DNA from 4 places in the Vreelandella gomseomensis genome. Region 1 is predicted to be linked to each of the others. Evidence: predicted binding sites of a transcription regulator. Region 1 holds the regulator's gene; each other region holds the start of a gene.

Region 1 (4,098 bases):
ATCCCTGGTACATGACATTCAGCCTTGAGGGCGCCGGCCAGGCGCTGACCCGCATGCAGCGACAATGCAAGCACGCGTCATGAAACCGGCTGATACTGGCGAGGGGCTGGCTTATTCTTGCGTTGACCGCTGGCGCAGCAGCAGTTCAACGCGGCGGTTGGCGGCTCGCCCCTGCGACGTTGCGTTACTCTCCATGGGTTGGGTATCAGCATAGCCGACGGCCCGCATACGGGAATCATCGAGCCCAAGGCTTTCCAGGTGGCGCACCACCGCAATGGCCCGCGCCGATGACAGCTCCCAGTTGGAAGGAAAGCGTGAGGTAGAGATGGGCACGTTATCCGTGTGGCCCTCAACCGACACCTGCCCTTCGAAGGCGTTCAGCACGTCCACCAGGCTGGCAACCAGATCGCGACCCTGCTCAGTGAGCCGTGCCCGCCCGCTGTCGAACAGCAGACTCTCATTGATACGCAGCGTCACGCCTTCCTGGCCCTGGGAAACATCCACACCGGGAATGCTGATGCCATCAAAGCGCGGCTGCACGCCGCTGTGTCGCGGCTGGATACCGGCCGCCAGGGTGGCCAGCGGAAGGTCTTCAATGGCGCCAGGGGACACCTCGGCAACACTGCCGGCGGCACCCTCGTCGTTGCCGCCAGGCGGGGCCAACGAGAGGAGCAGCACGAACAGGGTAATCAGCAGCGTCAGCACATCGAGATAGCTGGTTAGCCAGCTTTCCTCGTCCCCGCCGCCGGTGACCGGCGGCTCAAGCATTTGCCGCGTATGCCCATCTAGCATAGTGACTACCCTTTGGCGGCGGCGCTGGTTGAGGTACGCGGCTTCTTGACGTCAGGCTCGCGGATTTCGTCGTGATAGTTGGCGACAAACGAATTGAGCGTTTCTTCGATGAACGACGGCAGGCGGCGCTTGGTGATCAGCGAAATGCCTTCCAGCACCATGTTCATGGTAATCAGACGCTCTTCGGTACGCCGTTCAAGCTTCACCGCAATCGGCTTGAACACCAGGTTGGCCAGCAGGATGCCATAGAAGGTGGTCAGCAGCGCCACGGACATGCGCGGCCCGATCACGTCCAGGTTGCCGGAGTCCATGACCTCGAGCATGTTCACCAAACCCACCAGCGTGCCGATCATGCCGAACGCCGGGGCATAGGTCGCCATGGTACGAAAGATCTGCGCTTCGGCGTGCTCTCGCGCCTTGAGGCGCGCAATGCGCCAGCGCAGCATGTCGAAGATCTCGTCTTCCTTGGTGTTGGCAATGACCAGTTGAATACCGGTTCGCAGGAAGGGATTGCGGGTGTTTTCAAGCTCCTGCTCGACGGCGCGCACATCGCCCTTGAACCACAGCCGCGACATGGACACGAGCTCATTGATATCGTCACGCACGTAGGTATTTTCACGGCGGAATACGAGCCCGACGAGACGTACGACACGCAGCACTTCCTTGAGCGGGTAGCTGATGAAGGTGGCCGCAAGGGTGCCGGTCACCACGATCGCCAGCCCCGGCACATTGAGGAAGCTCCCCGGTGACTCGGCGGTAAAAAACAGGACGCTTACCAGCAGCAGTATGCTGGCGAGAATACCAATCAGCGTCGATGGGTTCATGGGGGTGCTCCTTAAAGCATTAATCCAGGCGTTAAAGTAGCATCATGGCCGGAAGCTGCGCCGCCGGCGGTAGACACCTACGCCGAGTCGTTCAACTTTGCGCGCAGGCGGCTGACCGCCTGGCTGTGCAACTGGGAGACGCGTGACTCCGTGACGCCAAGCACGGCGCCGACTTCCTTGAGGTTCAGCTCTTCCTGATAGTAAAGCGCCATCAGTAGCTTTTCACGCTCGGGGAGCGCCTCGATGGCGGCCTCCAGGGTTTCCCGCTGCTGGGCATCAAGTAGGTGGTCGAACGGCGAACTCCCGATCTCGCGATTATAGGGTTCGGCGCCGTCGGCCACCAGTTCTTCAAAGGGCAGTAGCTGACCGCTGTTGGTATCGTGGAGCAGCTGCTGATAGTCCCCCAGCGACATCGCCAGCGCCTCGGCGATCTCCCCCTCTTCAGGGGCGCGGCCCAGCGATTGCTCGAGTCGCCGGACGGTTTCATCCACGGCCCTGGCCGAGCGTCGGACACTGCGCGGCAGCCAGTCACGGGTGCGCAGCTCGTCCACCATGGCGCCGCGGATACGCTGGCTGGCAAACGTCGCAAAGGTAGCCCCCTGGGTGGCATCGAAACGGCCCAGCGCCTCCAGCAGCCCCATCATGCCCGCCTGGATCAGGTCGTCCAGCTCGATGCTGGCGGGTAGCCTGACCTGCAGCGTCAAGGCCTGACGTCTTACCAGTGGCATGTACTCCGTCATCAGCTCACTTTGTTTGATCCTGCCTTGTGCTGTGTACATCCTATTGCCTCGCGGCTAAACCACCTTTGACTCACTGGTAATTTATAATCATCTGCAGCCCTTTGACGCTGACGGGCCGCTGTCCTGGCCGCAGCACAAATTGAAAATGCAGCGGCGTTGTCGCCTTCAGTCCGGACAAGGCGCGGGTTTCCCCGCGCATCCCGGACAGGGCCACGCAGCGCTCGGGATGGCAAAGCCAGGCCCGCAGTGCGGCGCCCGGGGCATGCTGGTACTGCCACTGGATACGCCCGATAACCGCCGACTGCGCGACCATGCCTGCGGGAGGGCGAACCTCATCGCTGCGGCTGGCACGGTCGCTCATGGTCACCAGTAGGCCCGGCACCTGAGCGACCCAGCTGCCGGGCGCCGCCTGCGCCATGGAGCCGAAAGCCAGGACGAATACCATAAGACCCATTGCATGACGCCACCAGCCTAGCATGCTTCATTCCTTTTCATGAGCGAATAAGCCTCGTTTATTAGTCGCTTTACCGGCCTTCGCCGGGGTCAGCGGGCCAACAGCAGCAGCTCGATCCCGAAATAGCGATCCGCCGCCTGGCGCAGGTTTTCCAACAGCCCCTGCCTGGGCAGGTGCGGTTCGTGGAGCGCCAGCAAGCGCTGCGGGCCATTGTGCTGATGAAGCTGCTTGACGACATGATACATGCGCCCGAATGCCTCGGCATCGCTGCTCACCCACAGCGCCCAGCGCCGATGTGTCTGACTCAGCTCGGCAAGCGCTGGGGCGTCCGGCATCACGATCCGGATATCCCAGTCGGCGGGATCCTTGGCCCAGGCGCGCCCCAGGGCGGCCCACTGACCCAGACGCGCGCTGACCTTGCGTACCTGAGCCGGTTCATCAGCGGGCAGGCCGACCACCATCAGAGGCGTCTTGGGCGCCGGCGGGGTCACCGGCGGGGTCATCGCGGCCGCGCCGGGCACGATGGGCTCCTGATAGGCCATGGGCCCAGGGGCATCTACCGCCTCGGGAGGCGCTTCATCGCCGCGCTGCTGACGCTGCAGATCCGCCCATTTGCGCAGCCCGGCGGCTTGATCCTGAGCGCTCATGTCAAGCCCTCACGGTTGACGCTGCCCAGCTGGCGAATCGCGTCCCGGGCCATGAAGGCATAGACCAGCGCATCGAGCAGCGCCGTGTCACGGCGACGCCGCCGACTTGACAGCAGGTTCAATACATCGCTGTGCAGTGTCACGGCGGCTTCATCGTCGGCACAGTCCAGATGTCCCGCCACTGCGGCGATGCCGCTGGCCATCAGCAAGCGCACTTCGGGGCTGACCTCGCCGCTGTCGGCGTCTTTCAACTGCTGCCAGGCGCGTCGCGTCAGCGCTGCCAGCCCTTCGCTCTGCAGCTGGGTCACCAGCAGGCTCAAGACGTCATTGCCCAGACGCGCGGGGGTCAGCCAGTAGCGGCGGGTCACCACCTTGGCGCTTTCCGGGTCGCGCACTTCGCCGTACCAAGCGAGCAGCGCCCGCCCGGCTGCATCGCTGACTTCGACATAGGCAGTCCACAGCGTCATTGGCTGGCCTCGAAAACGCACCTTGACGTGATGATTGAGGGTGCTTTCGGCAAACAGCTGGCGCAGCGCATGGCGTTCACCGTGCAAGTGTACCCGCAATGCCGGGGGGGCCAGACTGACCCAGGTCAGGTATTGGTGCTCTAACCAACTCAGGGTGTCGCCGTCGGGTAATGC
Region 2 (4,098 bases), on a different contig from region 1:
CGCCGTACACACGGGCGTGACGCTCATCCATCAGGCGTACCACTAACAAAGGCGAGTCGATATCCGTAAGCGCTTGCTTGAGAGATGTGAAGTGGCGGCTGGCTTGTTCGATATAGTGTTCTGCCGCGTCAGGCTCTTCCACCAAATCGCCAAGCTGACGTGTCATCTCCTTGATCGTTTCCCAGTCGTTATTGGGGCCATCAGCATCGGCGTACTTGTAAAGTGGGTACTCCATTACATCAGCAATTTTCCTGAGCCGTGGGAGTAAGCTGACATGAGCAGGCGGTGAAATCAGAATATGCTGTGGTGGGTCGCTTGCAAGCAACTCAAGGTTAGGGAGGTGGCGATAGCCGAGGTTGGTGGCATGGGGGAGAACCCCCTCTTGCCGTGAGTATGTTTCGTATCCTTCAAGGCCCGACAGGAACTTAGGCGGGTGGCCAATCGCATTGAGGGTCTCTGCGATGGCGAAATCAAACGTTGCCAAGGGCGCTATGTGGTTTTCATCGCTGGCCGTTGATGCGTTACTCATTAAGAAACTGATGAGCAACGCGATCAATAAGGCCATGCTTTTATGACGTACAGAGCGATCTAACGTCTTTTTTTGATATGCCAAAATCATGCCTGTGTTTTGCGGATAAAGAAGTGCCATCGTCACCACGGATAGAGCGTATACCAACACCCAGTTTCAGCCTGGGTAGACCGACATCACTGAGGCGATAGTCACCCCATGGCGAGAGCTGGTTTAAGTGGCTTGTGTAAGCATAGGCTGTAACGAGATTGACGTTGAGGATGACGTTTGCCTTGTTCGGCATCCCAGGAACGCGAGCCTCCGCTTGCAAGAAGTGAGGTGATTCACGAATAATCTCCAAACATTAACATGTCTTTTTATGCGAATATTAATTATTTTTGTTTGTATTATGGATAGTATCAAGGCGAAGTCAATATCGCGTGAGCCTGGAGAAGAAAGGCTATGCTGCGGAGACTTCTTGTTTATTGGGTGATAAGAGGGGAGAACGTCGGCTGTCGTCGTCCTATCCATTAAAAAGCCCCGCATATGAAAGCGGGGCGAAAGCGCACTGGCATTGAATTCCTCGCGGTCGATATCCAGACCACAATCCAGGATGACGGTATCGCAGATGGCCGATGAAATCAGCGTCTCGAGCCCGCTGAGGGGGTGTTCTGCTTGGAGGTGGTTAAGTAATAGTTGCCATCATCATCCGGGTAGGGGAATGGATGGGAGCTTGATTCCTCTTCACGATGATAGGCTTGAAGGTACAGGTCCTGCCCAAAGAAATCCGCATGATGGTAGTTGGCGTTGAGCATGCGGCGGTCGGTTTTCGGCTCCCGGTCGGCCGAGAAACCATCATGGATTTCAGCCTCTCGCAAGTTGGGCGTCGACGAGGTCAGATTGGGAAAATAGACCCCTTTATCGTCTTCATAGCCGGATTCATACAGCTAGGCCTTGAGGTCAAGCGTCTGGTTTTCGGTTAGTTGGAAGCTCAGGTTACCGAGAATATCGTGGGAGCGGTTACCCTGAAAATCAGGGAAGATGTCATCTGTGGGTAGGCATCGCTGTTGAGCATTTCATAGAGATGGTGGTTGGGGGCTACTGGCGATTCTCAAGGCGGTGGCGTCTATGTGCCGCTGGGTAACAACAAGCATATCCTTATCAAAAGTGGGTTGGCGCTCACCGATTGACTTACTGCCATTTAACGCAAATAATAACTATTGCTATTTATTCCGTGGTGTTAATCAAGGCAGGAGGCCAAACCGTGGGTACCCAGTCGTGGAATGCTGAGTTAGAGGATATCTTCGTTAATCAGCGACCCCGGCTCTGCTGTGTCGCCGCAAAAGTATTGGGCAATACTGATCAAGCCGATGATGTTGTACAGGATGCCTATCTTAAAATTTCAGAAGCAACCACCCTTTTTGAGGTAAAGCAGCCCATATCCTACGTGTCACGGGTAGTGCGTAACCTCGCCATTGACCGCTGTCGCCGTTCCGCTTTTGAGTCTGCATTGTTTGCAAAAGAAGAGGAGGGAGATAACACCTCTTGCGCTTCGCATTCGCCTGAGGTGATTGCCATTGATCGCCAGGCCTTGGCCCAGGTGGTTGAAGCGTTGGATGAGCTACCTGAGCGGACCCGCCGTGCCTTTGAACTCTACCGTTCGGGAAGCCATACCCAGCGGGAAGTGGCCCAGCAATTAGAGGTTTCCACCACATCGGTTAACTTTATGATCCGCGATGCGCTTACCCATTGCCGTCGGTCGTTGCAAGGGCGGTAAGCCCACTTTAGTTATGCCTCCTTTGTTGTCGCTTTGTTACACTGTCATCAGATGGCTATAGCGTCGAAGAGCCTAGACGCTTCCCCAGGCAAGTATTGAGCGGACAGCAATAGCGAGGTTTGACAGTAACGATGGATAATGAAAGCGGCGACGATGCCGTTTGGCAAACTGCTATTGACTGGCTGATGCGAGAGCATGAAGAGACGTTGAGCGACGCTGATCGCGAAGCGCTGAATGCATGGTTGGCAGACTCTTCCCAGCATCGCCGAGTATTTCATGAAGCAGAACAGCTTTGGCTGCTCACGGGGATGATTCCGCGCAGTGATGAGCGCAACTGATAACTCGCTGCTTTTTAACCACTCCGTTTTTTTGTGCCCCTGGTTTTCCTCCTTGATGGTTTGACGCCTTTCATGTTTTTAAGCGCTAGAGCCGTTTAGCCCCCGCCCGCATTCTTTCTATTTTTTCCTTCCCGACATTAAATTTTCTGGTTCCTCACACGTCATTAAGTAATGAGAAGCAATTGCGTTTTATTTCTCATTCCTTAGGAAACGGTGAGGTTCTACCCATGACAAGCTGTTTTGATCGTGAAGATGCTGTCTTCCGCGTATTAGTCAACCACGAAGAGCAGTACTCCCTCTGGCCGGAATGGAAAGCGATTCCTGCTGGCTGGACGGATACCGGTGTGCTCGGCGATAAGCCAACCTGCCTCGACTACGTCGAAAAGACCTGGACCGATATGCGACCACTGTCACTGCGCCAGTGGATGGATGAGCAAGCTAGTGCCGAGGCGGAGCAGGTGAATGCCGGTTAAACGTTTAAGGCTGCTCTGCCTGCCCTGCGCCGGGGCCAGCGCCACCATGTATCTGCGCTGGAAGCGCCAGTTGCCCGCCTGGGTCGAGGTGTATCCCGTCGAATTGCCTGGGCGTGGCGAGCGCCTGGGTGAGCCGCTTATCGACGACTTCGAGACCCAGGTGGTGCGGCTGTGCGAAGAGCAGGCAACACGGATGCGCGGTGATTTTGCCCTGTTCGGCCACAGCATGGGGGCGCTGCTGGCCTACGGCATGGCGGCACGCTTGCGCGATGTGGGGCGCCCTCAGCCACGGATGTTATTCGCCTCAGGCAGCGCGGCGCCCTCAATGCGCGACCCAGAACGCTTGGCGGGGCTTGATAACGATAAGGCCTTGATTGCGGATCTGCGCCAACAGGGCGGCACTCCTGAGGAAGTCTTCGAAAGCCCTGAACTGCTGCGCCTTACCCTGGACGTATTAGCAGCGGACTATCGCCTCTGCCGCAGTTTCCGCTATCGCGGCGGGTCGCCGCTTGCTTACCCCCTACAGGTACTCGCTGGGCGTGAAGACGATATCGAGGAAGAGCGTCTGGAAGCGTGGCGGCGGGAAGCGGGTGGGGCGTTCTCTTTAAACTGGTTCGAAGGCGGCCACTTCTTTATTCGCCAGCAGCAAGCGCAAGTGCTGGAGACCATAGAACGTGCGCTGACCCGGCGGCTTGAGGAGGTGCCCCATGCAGCGCCTGCGGTTAGCTGAAGGGGTGCCCGAGGGGCTTGAGGTTTGGTGCCTGGCGCTCGACCTGAATGCCCCGGTGGCCGACGACGACGATCAACTGCTGAGCCGAGCCGAGTGGCAGCGTGCCCAGCAGTTTCGCCATCACGCCGATGCCATCCGGGCCATGGCAACACGCGCTGCTCTGCGGCGTCTGCTATCTGAGTACACCGGTATAGCGCCAGAAAAGCTGGTGTTTACTCAAAACGCCTACGGTAAGCCCGAGCTGGAAAACGCTGAGGGGCCTGCCTTCAATG
Region 3 (4,098 bases), on a different contig from region 1:
GGCTCTTTGGCAATGGCTAACATGCGGTTGCCCGAATTATGGCCTGCCAGGTCAATCAGAATATCAATCTCGTCTTCCCGAATCAGTTGTTCAGTTTGCTCGACACCTAATGGCTTGATCTCTTGCCATTTAGCGGCCGTTTTCTGAAGACGCGTCGTTAAGGCATCATAGTCGTAATTGGTTGAATAAAAGTAAAGCTCATAGTTGTAGCTGACCAGTTTTTCAATAGCCGACGTAATCATATAGCCAACCGGATGGCGACGAAAACCATCTGAAATCATGCCGATACGCAGTTTTTTTTCAACGTCTTTATTAGAGGGCTCTGCCCTGACAGGCGTTTTCTTATTAAAATAACTATCCCACGCCCTGCATTCTTTAGCTATTTCTTCAAGCGAAAATCCTGGTATATAATGAAGCGTCGTTATCTTATTTGAGTAGGCAATATCTGAACCAGGATTAACCTTGAATGCCTGGTCATAATAGCGAAGCGCATCCTCCATTCTACCAAGCTGCTTGTAGATATTGCCCAGGTTATTCCATGCGTAGTACTTATCGGACTCCAGTTCTAAAGATTTTTTAAACTTCTCTGCCGCTTCTTCATAGCGATGCAGAGCTTCTAGAATATTACCATAACTTATCAAGTAGCCAGCATTTCTTGGCTGATTTTTACAGGCTTCTTCTATATACTCCAACGCCTCTTTGGGCTTATTGCTATTGTAAAGCAGATAAGCCAAATAATGCGCTGACTTATGAAAGCCGGGCTTGATGGAAAGAGACTTTTTAAGGCAATCGATCGCAGCGTTATAATCACCAAGGTTATACAGCACCTTACCCAGTACGGAATAAGATTCGAAGTCACTGCTTTCTAGACTAATCGCTTTTTCCAGCTCGACTTTTGCCTTCTCAAGCTCTCCCTTGTCTGTGAGCAGAACGCCAAGACTTCTTCGATATCGAGCGCTTTGAGGCTGCTTGGCCACCAGCTTCTGAGCCTCTTTAATCTGCTTCTCGAAGCGTTTTGCCGCTTGTTTGCTCATAGACCTATCACCCACTCAAATCTCAACCAGTAAAAAGGCTGCCAATCGGCAGCCTTATATAGTCTAGCACTCTTACGATGTGGCTACATTTAGCCCAGCAGCGACAGTACGTTCTGCGGCAGCTGATTAGCCTGGGCCAGTACGGATGTACCTGCCTGCTGGAGGATCTGATTCTTGGTCATGTCCGCCACTTCTGTTGCGTAATCAGCATCTTCGATGCGTGAGCGCGCAGCAGACAGGTTGGTCTCATTCGTACTGAGGTTGGTGATGGCAGACTCAAAGCGGTTCTGAATCGCACCAAGGTCAGAGCGCAGGTTATCCACCTGTGACAGCGCGGAATCAAGCTCGCCAAGCGGGTTGTTGGTAGCACCCGTCAGCAGGCTTGCAGCGGTGAGCTCAGTACCGTCAACCGTAAATGAAGCTGTGGTGTTGGTTGTTACATCGGCATCTTGCGGATCAAGCGCAACATTGAAGGTTACCGAAGCACCACTGGCAATGTTGATGCCCTGCGCAGCGAGAGTACGAGACTCGGCTTCAGATGCGGCACTAACCTGAACCTGTGCGTACCAGTTACCACCCTCATCAACGAAAGCATCAGCAGTAGTTGCAGTAACAGAGCCAGCGGCAACGCCCAAATTAGTCGCGAGATCAGCACCAAAATCGCTAACCTCAGAGTCAACAATACCAGTGGAATCGCCGTAAGCATCTTCAAAATTAGAAGCTGTCGCAGCGGCTACCGTACCCTGAGCGCCGTTAACATTAAAGCTATCAAGGCCCAGTGTTTCGGCGTTGATTTCTTCCAGGTTGACGCTGATGGTTTGACCGTCCTCAGAACCTACTTGGATGGAAACTTGCTGATCTTCAGAGAGCACCAGCGTGCCATTGAAATCAGTCTCGTCAGAAATACGGTTAATCTCTGTCAGGCGCTGATCAATTTCTGCCTGGATAGAGTTCAAGTCGTCCTGGCTGTTGGTGCCGTTAGCGGCCTGGACGGTCAGCTCACGTACACGCTGCAGGTTATCGTTAACCTGGTTCAAACCACCCTCAGCGGTTTGTGCGATGGAGATACCATCGTTGGCGTTACGCTGAGCCTGGCCCAAACCGGTGATTTGCGCGCTCATACGGTTGGCAATAGCCTGACCAGCCGCATCGTCCTTGGCACTGTTGATACGCAGGCCAGAACTCAAACGCTCCATGGAAGTCTGCAGAGCATTCGAAGATTGGTTCAGGTTCTGCTGACCGATCATCGAGGTAATGTTGGTATTGATCACTGACATGGTGTGATTCTCCTTGCTTTGGACACTGGCCCTGAGGCCTGCTTTCGGCCACCTTGTGTGCCGTTATATTTACTAACGGCTCGGCGAGGAAAACCTTTAGGGCTGGATGCTAAAAAATTGCAAAAGAGAGGTAGAAATATGCTGATGCACTGAAAAGGTTGCGTAGAAGCCAACACAGGGCCAAAAGGCCCTGTGATTAACTACTCGTTTTCTACTGACTTACGGTGGTTAATCGCGGCCTAGCTGAGCATCCATGGCCTCAAACTGCTTGGTGAGGTAGGAGCTTGTGCTGTTCATCTGCGCGATCATGGCATCCAACTGGCCGAACTGGGTGCGGTAGCGGGAGATGGTGCGTTCGATGGTGTTTTCCATGCGCTCATAGCGCTCACCGAGGCTATCGATGCGGTTTTCCGCACCGCTGATGGCGTTGCCCAGAGTACCGTTTTTGCTCATCAGCTGTTCAAGCGTGGTACTAAGGATGCTCGCCAGCCCCACCGAGTTTTCATCACCCTCCACGCCGGTGAAAAAGTCGCTCAGCGCATCGGGGCTATTCTTGGCCAAGCCGCTGATGGTGTCATCGTCCATTTCCAGCGTGCCGTCGCGCTGCAGGGTGATGCCGAGCTGGGTTAACGTGGAGAACTCGCCGCCTGCCACACCGCCGCTAAGTACAGAGCGCAGCCGGTTTTCAATGGTACGCACGGAGCTGTCGCCGACCAGTTCAGCCGCCTCGCCCGTCTCGCTATCGAATTTTGTCACGGTGCCAATGGTGTTCTTTACATCGTTAAAGGCCTCGACAAAATCACCAATGGCTTCGCGTACTTTTAAAGTGTTACGTTCGACGTTCACTGTGCTGCTGGCAGTTTCACCTGTACCCAGGTTTAGCTCACCCAGATCCAGGGTCACTCCCTGGATGGCGTCTTCTATCGTGTTGCTGGCACTAGTAATAGCGATGCCATTGACGGTCAGCGCGGCATCTTGACCACTTACCTGGGTGTCGCTGGCAAAGGGAGGCGTGGCCACGGCTGCGCCAGCAGCATCCACAAAGCTGAATCCGGTAACCGACGCATCAAGTCCGGTTTCTTTTGAGCTAAGCGCCAGGCGGTAGCCCTCGCCATCGAAAATAACGCTGGCGCTGACACCTGCAGCGTCGTTGGCATTGATCGCGTCGCGAATATCTTCCAGGCTGCTGTCCGCCGCCACGTCGATATTAACGCTATCCAAGCCAGCAAAGTCGAGCCGTAACTGGGTGGCGCCGCCCATGTCGAGGGCAGCATCGCTTTCTGTGCCCACCAAGCGCTGTGAAGCCAGAGTACCCGCCGTCGCCAGGTCAGTCACCTCAACCCGGTAACTGCCAGGTAACGCATCGGCATCAGTTGTTGCGGAAATCTCATCGCCGCGCACGTTGGCCGACAGGCTTTGATAAAGCTTGGGGTCGCTAAGCGCGCCTACCGCATCCTGCAGCGCGTCCATCGACGTCTGAATTTTGCCGTAAGCAGAGATTTTGGCTTCCTGCTGCGCTTGCTGACGGGTAATCGGTGCAAGCTTGCCGCGTTCGGCATCTTTCAACTGATCCAACAAGCCGTTCAGGTCAAGGCCGGAGCCAATCCCAAGAGAGGTAATCGTCGCCATACCAGGTTCCTCGATTGTAAGGCTAAACCCACTGGGCTGGGAGCGGACATCGGCCCACCTCAGCACCTTTCTATCTTTGATGGTTAGAGTAATCGGCCAAAAAGGCGCTAGCTTTAACGCTTTTTTATTAGTTCATTTGGTTAGCTTACCCTGTTCAG
Region 4 (4,098 bases), on a different contig from region 1:
CATCGACGTACAGAATCTGTCCGGCCACAAAGTCGTTAGTGAGCAGGTAATGGAGTGCCTGCACCAGGTGATCCGGTGCGCCCTGATGGTCGACCGGGATGCCCTCGATCCGCCAGTCGATATAGTCGCTGGTGCGCTGAGAGGCGGGCAGTACCACGCCGGGGGCAATGCCGTTCACGCGGATACGTGGCGCAAACTCAAGCGCCGCCATGCGCGTCATTTCCGCGAGGCTCTTCTTGGACAGCAGGTAGGCCGCGTAGGGGTACTGGTGATAGGCCACCTTGTTGTCGATGATGTTGATCACCTGGCCCGATTCCACCGCGTTGGCGAAATGCCGGGTCAACAGCAGTGGCGTAAACAGATTGACCCTGAACTGGGTTTCCAGCATGGCCAGGTCAGTCTCGGCGAGCGGCGCGGGTGCGTACGCCGACGCGCTGTTGAGCAGCACGCTCAGCTGCGGGAAGCGCTGGGTGACCTGCTCGATCAGCTGACCGACGTCGTCTTGCAGAAAATCGCAGGCAAACAGCTCACATGCTCGACCCTGAGCGCGAATGCCCTCGGCGACCACCTCGGCTTCCTCGCGGGAGCGGTTGACGTGTAGCGCGATATCGTAGCCTGCGGCGGCCAGCGATTCAGCGAAATGGCGTCCCAGGCGGGTCGCGCCGCCGGTGACCAGTGCTGCCGGTGTACTCATTGAAACGATCCTCATCGTGATACGGTGGTCAAAGGTTTGGAATCATAACGACTGTCTGCGTGAGGGCAGCGTTTGTCAATAAATTGTACAGCACTTGCACAAGTAGCGCAGGGCGTTAGGCTAATGTCTCACCAGTGCCCCGCTCAAGGATAGCTCGCCATGTCTCTGCACCCTTTATACGCCCAGCCCGACACCTCGCTCAATGAATGCGTGATTTCACTGGGCTCGAACATCGAGCCCGAGCGGCACGCCGCCGAGGCGCTCGACATACTGGACAACGAGTGCGAACTGGTGGGGCGCTCCCGGGAGATCGTCACGACGCCGGTCGGCTATCAGCAGCAGCCCAACTTTCTCAATGCTGCCCTTTTGGTGCGCACGCGTCTGACGATGAGCGACTTTCGCGCTTATCTGAAAGACGTCGAAGACCGGCTGGGTCGGGTGCGTGGGCCGATCAAGTCGGGACCGCGCACCATGGACCTTGATATCGTGGCCTGGAACGGCGAGCTGGTGGACGACGGCTATCTCCATCAGGATTACGTCCGCGTGCCGGTGGACGAGCTGCTGGCGGCCACCGGACGCGCTTCTGCCTAAGCGTCGGTTGATGAAGCTGCTTTGCCGGATGACGATATATTTCCAGCGTAAGACTTGAGGTTTTCGGCGTTCAGCCGATAACAATATGACTGCCTGTTGGGCTGCGTTCAGCGACGCCGGCAAAAGGGCAGCTCTACGAGGAACCACCGTGATCAGTCTTGCGACCAACCTGACGTCGTTGCTGGTAATCAACAATCTGCGCGCGAGCCAGCAGTCGATGCAAACGGCCATGCAGCGCCTGTCCTCCGGCTTGCGCATCAACAGCGCCAAGGATGACCCGGCGGGGCAGGCCATTGCCAATCGCATGGACGCGCAGGTGCGCGGTATGAATCAGGCGATTCGCAACACCAACGACGGCATTTCAATGGTGCAAACGGCTGAAGGTGCGCTCGATGTCATCAATGACAGCCTGCAGCGCATTCGCGAGCTCAGCGTCCAGGCCGCCAACGGCACTAACTCCCCAAGCGACCTTGAATCCATTCAGACCGAGATCGATCAGCGTTTGGAAGAAATCGACCGGGTGGCCGAGCAAAGCAATTTCAACGGCATCGGGCTGGTCGACAGCGATAAATCGCTCAATATTCAGGTGGGCGCGAACGCAGGGGACAGCATTGCGGTGCGTCTTGAAGGCATGGGCGTTCAGGCACTAGGGCTTGAGAACTTCAGTGTGCTCGATGATGCCAGCGCTACCGACAGCCCGCTGGCCGCGATGGATGACGCCATCAAGCGCATTGATCGTCAGCGTAGCTACCTAGGCGCCGTGCAGAATCGCTTCGAGAGCGTCATTGATGGCCTCAATAACAGCATTATCAACACCTCTGCCGCCCAGTCGCGCATTCAGGATGCCGACTATGCAAGAGAAGTGTCCAATCTGCTGCGCGCGCAGCTGCTGCAGCAGGTGGGCATTCGTATGCTTGCCCAGGCCAACCAGCAGCCGCAGCTGGTGCTGCGGCTACTGGAAGGGCGCTAAGCGGTTACTGGATGATGCCCTGCTCCCTGGCCATGGCGTACGCCGCCTGAGGGCCGTTCCACAGCGTGGGCAGCAATATCAACGACACCGGGATCGCGGTGATCACGATAAACTGCTGAAGCGCGCTGATCTGCCCGGCGCCCATGTTCAGCAGTACCGCCGCCATCAGTGCCATGGCGATGCCCCAGAAAGCGCGCACATAGGGGCTTGGGTCGTCGTGACCGGCACCGACCACGGCAATGGCGTAGCTCATCGAGTCACCGGTAGTGGCCACGAAAATGGTGGTCAACAGCAGGATCGCCAGCGCCATCCAGGTGCCCCCGGGCAGCGCCTGGGCCACGGTCAAGGTTGCCACATCGAACTGGAAATTGTTCAGTGCCTCGGTCAGCTCGATGGCGCCGGTTAACTGGTAGTAAATGCCCGAACCGCCCAGCAGGGTAAACCACACTGAGGTGGCGATCGGCGCAATGACGGCCACGGCGATAATCATCTGGCGAATGGTACGGCCTCGGGAAATGCGCGCCACGAAGATCGCCATCAGCGGGGCGTAGCCGATGAACCAGGCAAAGAAGAACACCGTCCACCACTGCATCCACCAGTCCGGGGCGGTATCCGCGGTGGTGGTCGCCATGGTGAAGAACTCGCTCATGTAGGTGCCCAGCCCCGCCATATAGCTGTTGGCGAGAAACAGGGTGGGGCCGAATACAAAGATCACCGCGCCAATCGTCAGGGCGAGCATGACGTTGAATCGGCTGAGCAACTGAATGCCTTTGTGGATGCCGCTCATGGACGACAGCACATAGAGACCGCCCAGCGCCGCCAGAATGATCAGCTGGCCGGTATAGCCCTCCGGCAGGCCGAACAGTTCGTGCAACCCAAAGCTGACCTGGGTGGCGAGAAAGCCGATTGGTCCCACCGTGCCGGCCACCAGGGCAATCACGCAGCACGCGTCAATCACGCCGCCGAGCGGCCCACGCAGCAGGCGTTCGCCAAGTACCGGGTAGAGCAGCGTACGCGGCTGAAGCGGCTGGCCTTTCACATAATGCGCGTGGGCCAGCACGATCGCCGACAGCGACCCCAATACCGCCCAGGCCAGAAAGCCCCAGTGGTTGAACGACTGCGCCAAGGCGTTGGCGACGGCCTCCGGGGTACCCGCTTCGCTGTCGAACGCGGGCGGCGTGACCACAAAGTGATACACCGGCTCGCCGGCGGCAAAAAACACCCCGCCGCCCGCCAGCAGGGTGCACAGAATGATCGACAGCCACTTGAAGGTGCTCATTTCCGGCGCCTCCAGGTTGCCGATCCTGGCATTGGCGGCGGGGGTGAAGGCCAGGCCGATGGCAATGAAGAAGGTGGCGATCAACAGCAGTTGAAAGTAGGTGCCAAATACGCGGGCCGTCCAGGCAAAGCCGGTGCTGATGCTGCTGGCGACCAGGTCGACGTCGTAAAGCGAAAGGCCGATGAAGGCCACGATAAAGCCGACGCTGAGCAGTAGCACTAGAGGGTCGCCGAGGGCACGCAGGCCGCCGGGGCGCGATGGCACGTTTTGAGATGAGGACGTCATGAGGATCCGTTTTGAGGGTTGTGAAAGTATCGAGGCCAAACTAGCAGCTTGGCGCGTTGATAAAGTGAACGCAAAAAAAAGCGCCATTCAGGGAATGGCGCTAGGACAGGAAACTGTCCTTAGTATACGGCTTTCATAGACGAACGTCTAATGTCTGTGGTGCATGTTGGTGCAGTGATAGCGATACTGTTCACTATTAGAGCACGCAGGACGTTCTGGCCTAGCGTGGCCAGCCCCGGCTACCAGTGGTAGAGCAACGAGGCGCTGGTGGTGGTGTCG

Evidence for each region. The regulator FliA, encoded in region 1, starts transcription of late flagellar genes. The targets are predictions, from matches to a motif close to CTAAAGTTNNNNNNNNNNCNGCCGATA.
Region 2: QC815_RS00545 (MbtH family protein) is a predicted target of FliA. The motif match lies at 2,761-2,787, and genes of this name have one in related genera.
Region 3: QC815_RS14870 (FliC/FljB family flagellin) is a predicted target of FliA. The motif match lies at 2,385-2,411, and genes of this name have one in related genera.
Region 4: QC815_RS04230 (flagellin N-terminal helical domain-containing protein) is a predicted target of FliA. The motif match lies at 1,339-1,365, and genes of this name have one in related genera.

Annotation. Positions count from the first base shown of each region.
Region 1 covers NZ_JARWAI010000006.1:225,182-229,279, forward strand. The annotation lists gene QC815_RS09995 (hypothetical protein) at 1-83, shown strand, start outside; gene QC815_RS10000 (OmpA/MotB family protein) at 112-792, opposite strand; gene QC815_RS10005 (motility protein A) at 798-1,616, opposite strand; gene QC815_RS10010 (RNA polymerase sigma factor FliA) at 1,694-2,395, opposite strand; gene QC815_RS10015 (flagellar protein FlhE) at 2,427-2,810, opposite strand; gene QC815_RS10020 (hypothetical protein) at 2,900-3,457, opposite strand; gene flhF (flagellar biosynthesis GTPase FlhF) at 3,454-4,098, opposite strand, start outside.
Region 2 covers NZ_JARWAI010000001.1:139,881-143,978, reverse strand. The annotation lists gene QC815_RS00560 (ABC transporter substrate-binding protein) at 1-649, opposite strand, end outside; gene QC815_RS00555 (RNA polymerase factor sigma-70) at 1,773-2,285, shown strand; gene QC815_RS00550 (FecR/PupR family sigma factor regulator) at 2,417-2,623, shown strand; gene QC815_RS00545 (MbtH family protein) at 2,851-3,096, shown strand; gene QC815_RS00540 (thioesterase II family protein) at 3,086-3,826, shown strand; gene QC815_RS00535 (4'-phosphopantetheinyl transferase family protein) at 3,804-4,098, shown strand, end outside.
Region 3 covers NZ_JARWAI010000012.1:57,097-61,194, forward strand. The annotation lists gene QC815_RS14865 (O-linked N-acetylglucosamine transferase family protein) at 1-1,034, opposite strand, end outside; gene QC815_RS14870 (FliC/FljB family flagellin) at 1,124-2,311, opposite strand; gene fliD (flagellar filament capping protein FliD) at 2,540-3,940, opposite strand.
Region 4 covers NZ_JARWAI010000003.1:28,842-32,939, reverse strand. The annotation lists gene QC815_RS04240 (SDR family oxidoreductase) at 1-694, opposite strand, end outside; gene folK (2-amino-4-hydroxy-6-hydroxymethyldihydropteridine diphosphokinase) at 854-1,285, shown strand; gene QC815_RS04230 (flagellin N-terminal helical domain-containing protein) at 1,434-2,255, shown strand; gene QC815_RS04225 (BCCT family transporter) at 2,260-3,819, opposite strand; gene QC815_RS04220 (DUF481 domain-containing protein) at 4,059-4,098, opposite strand, start outside.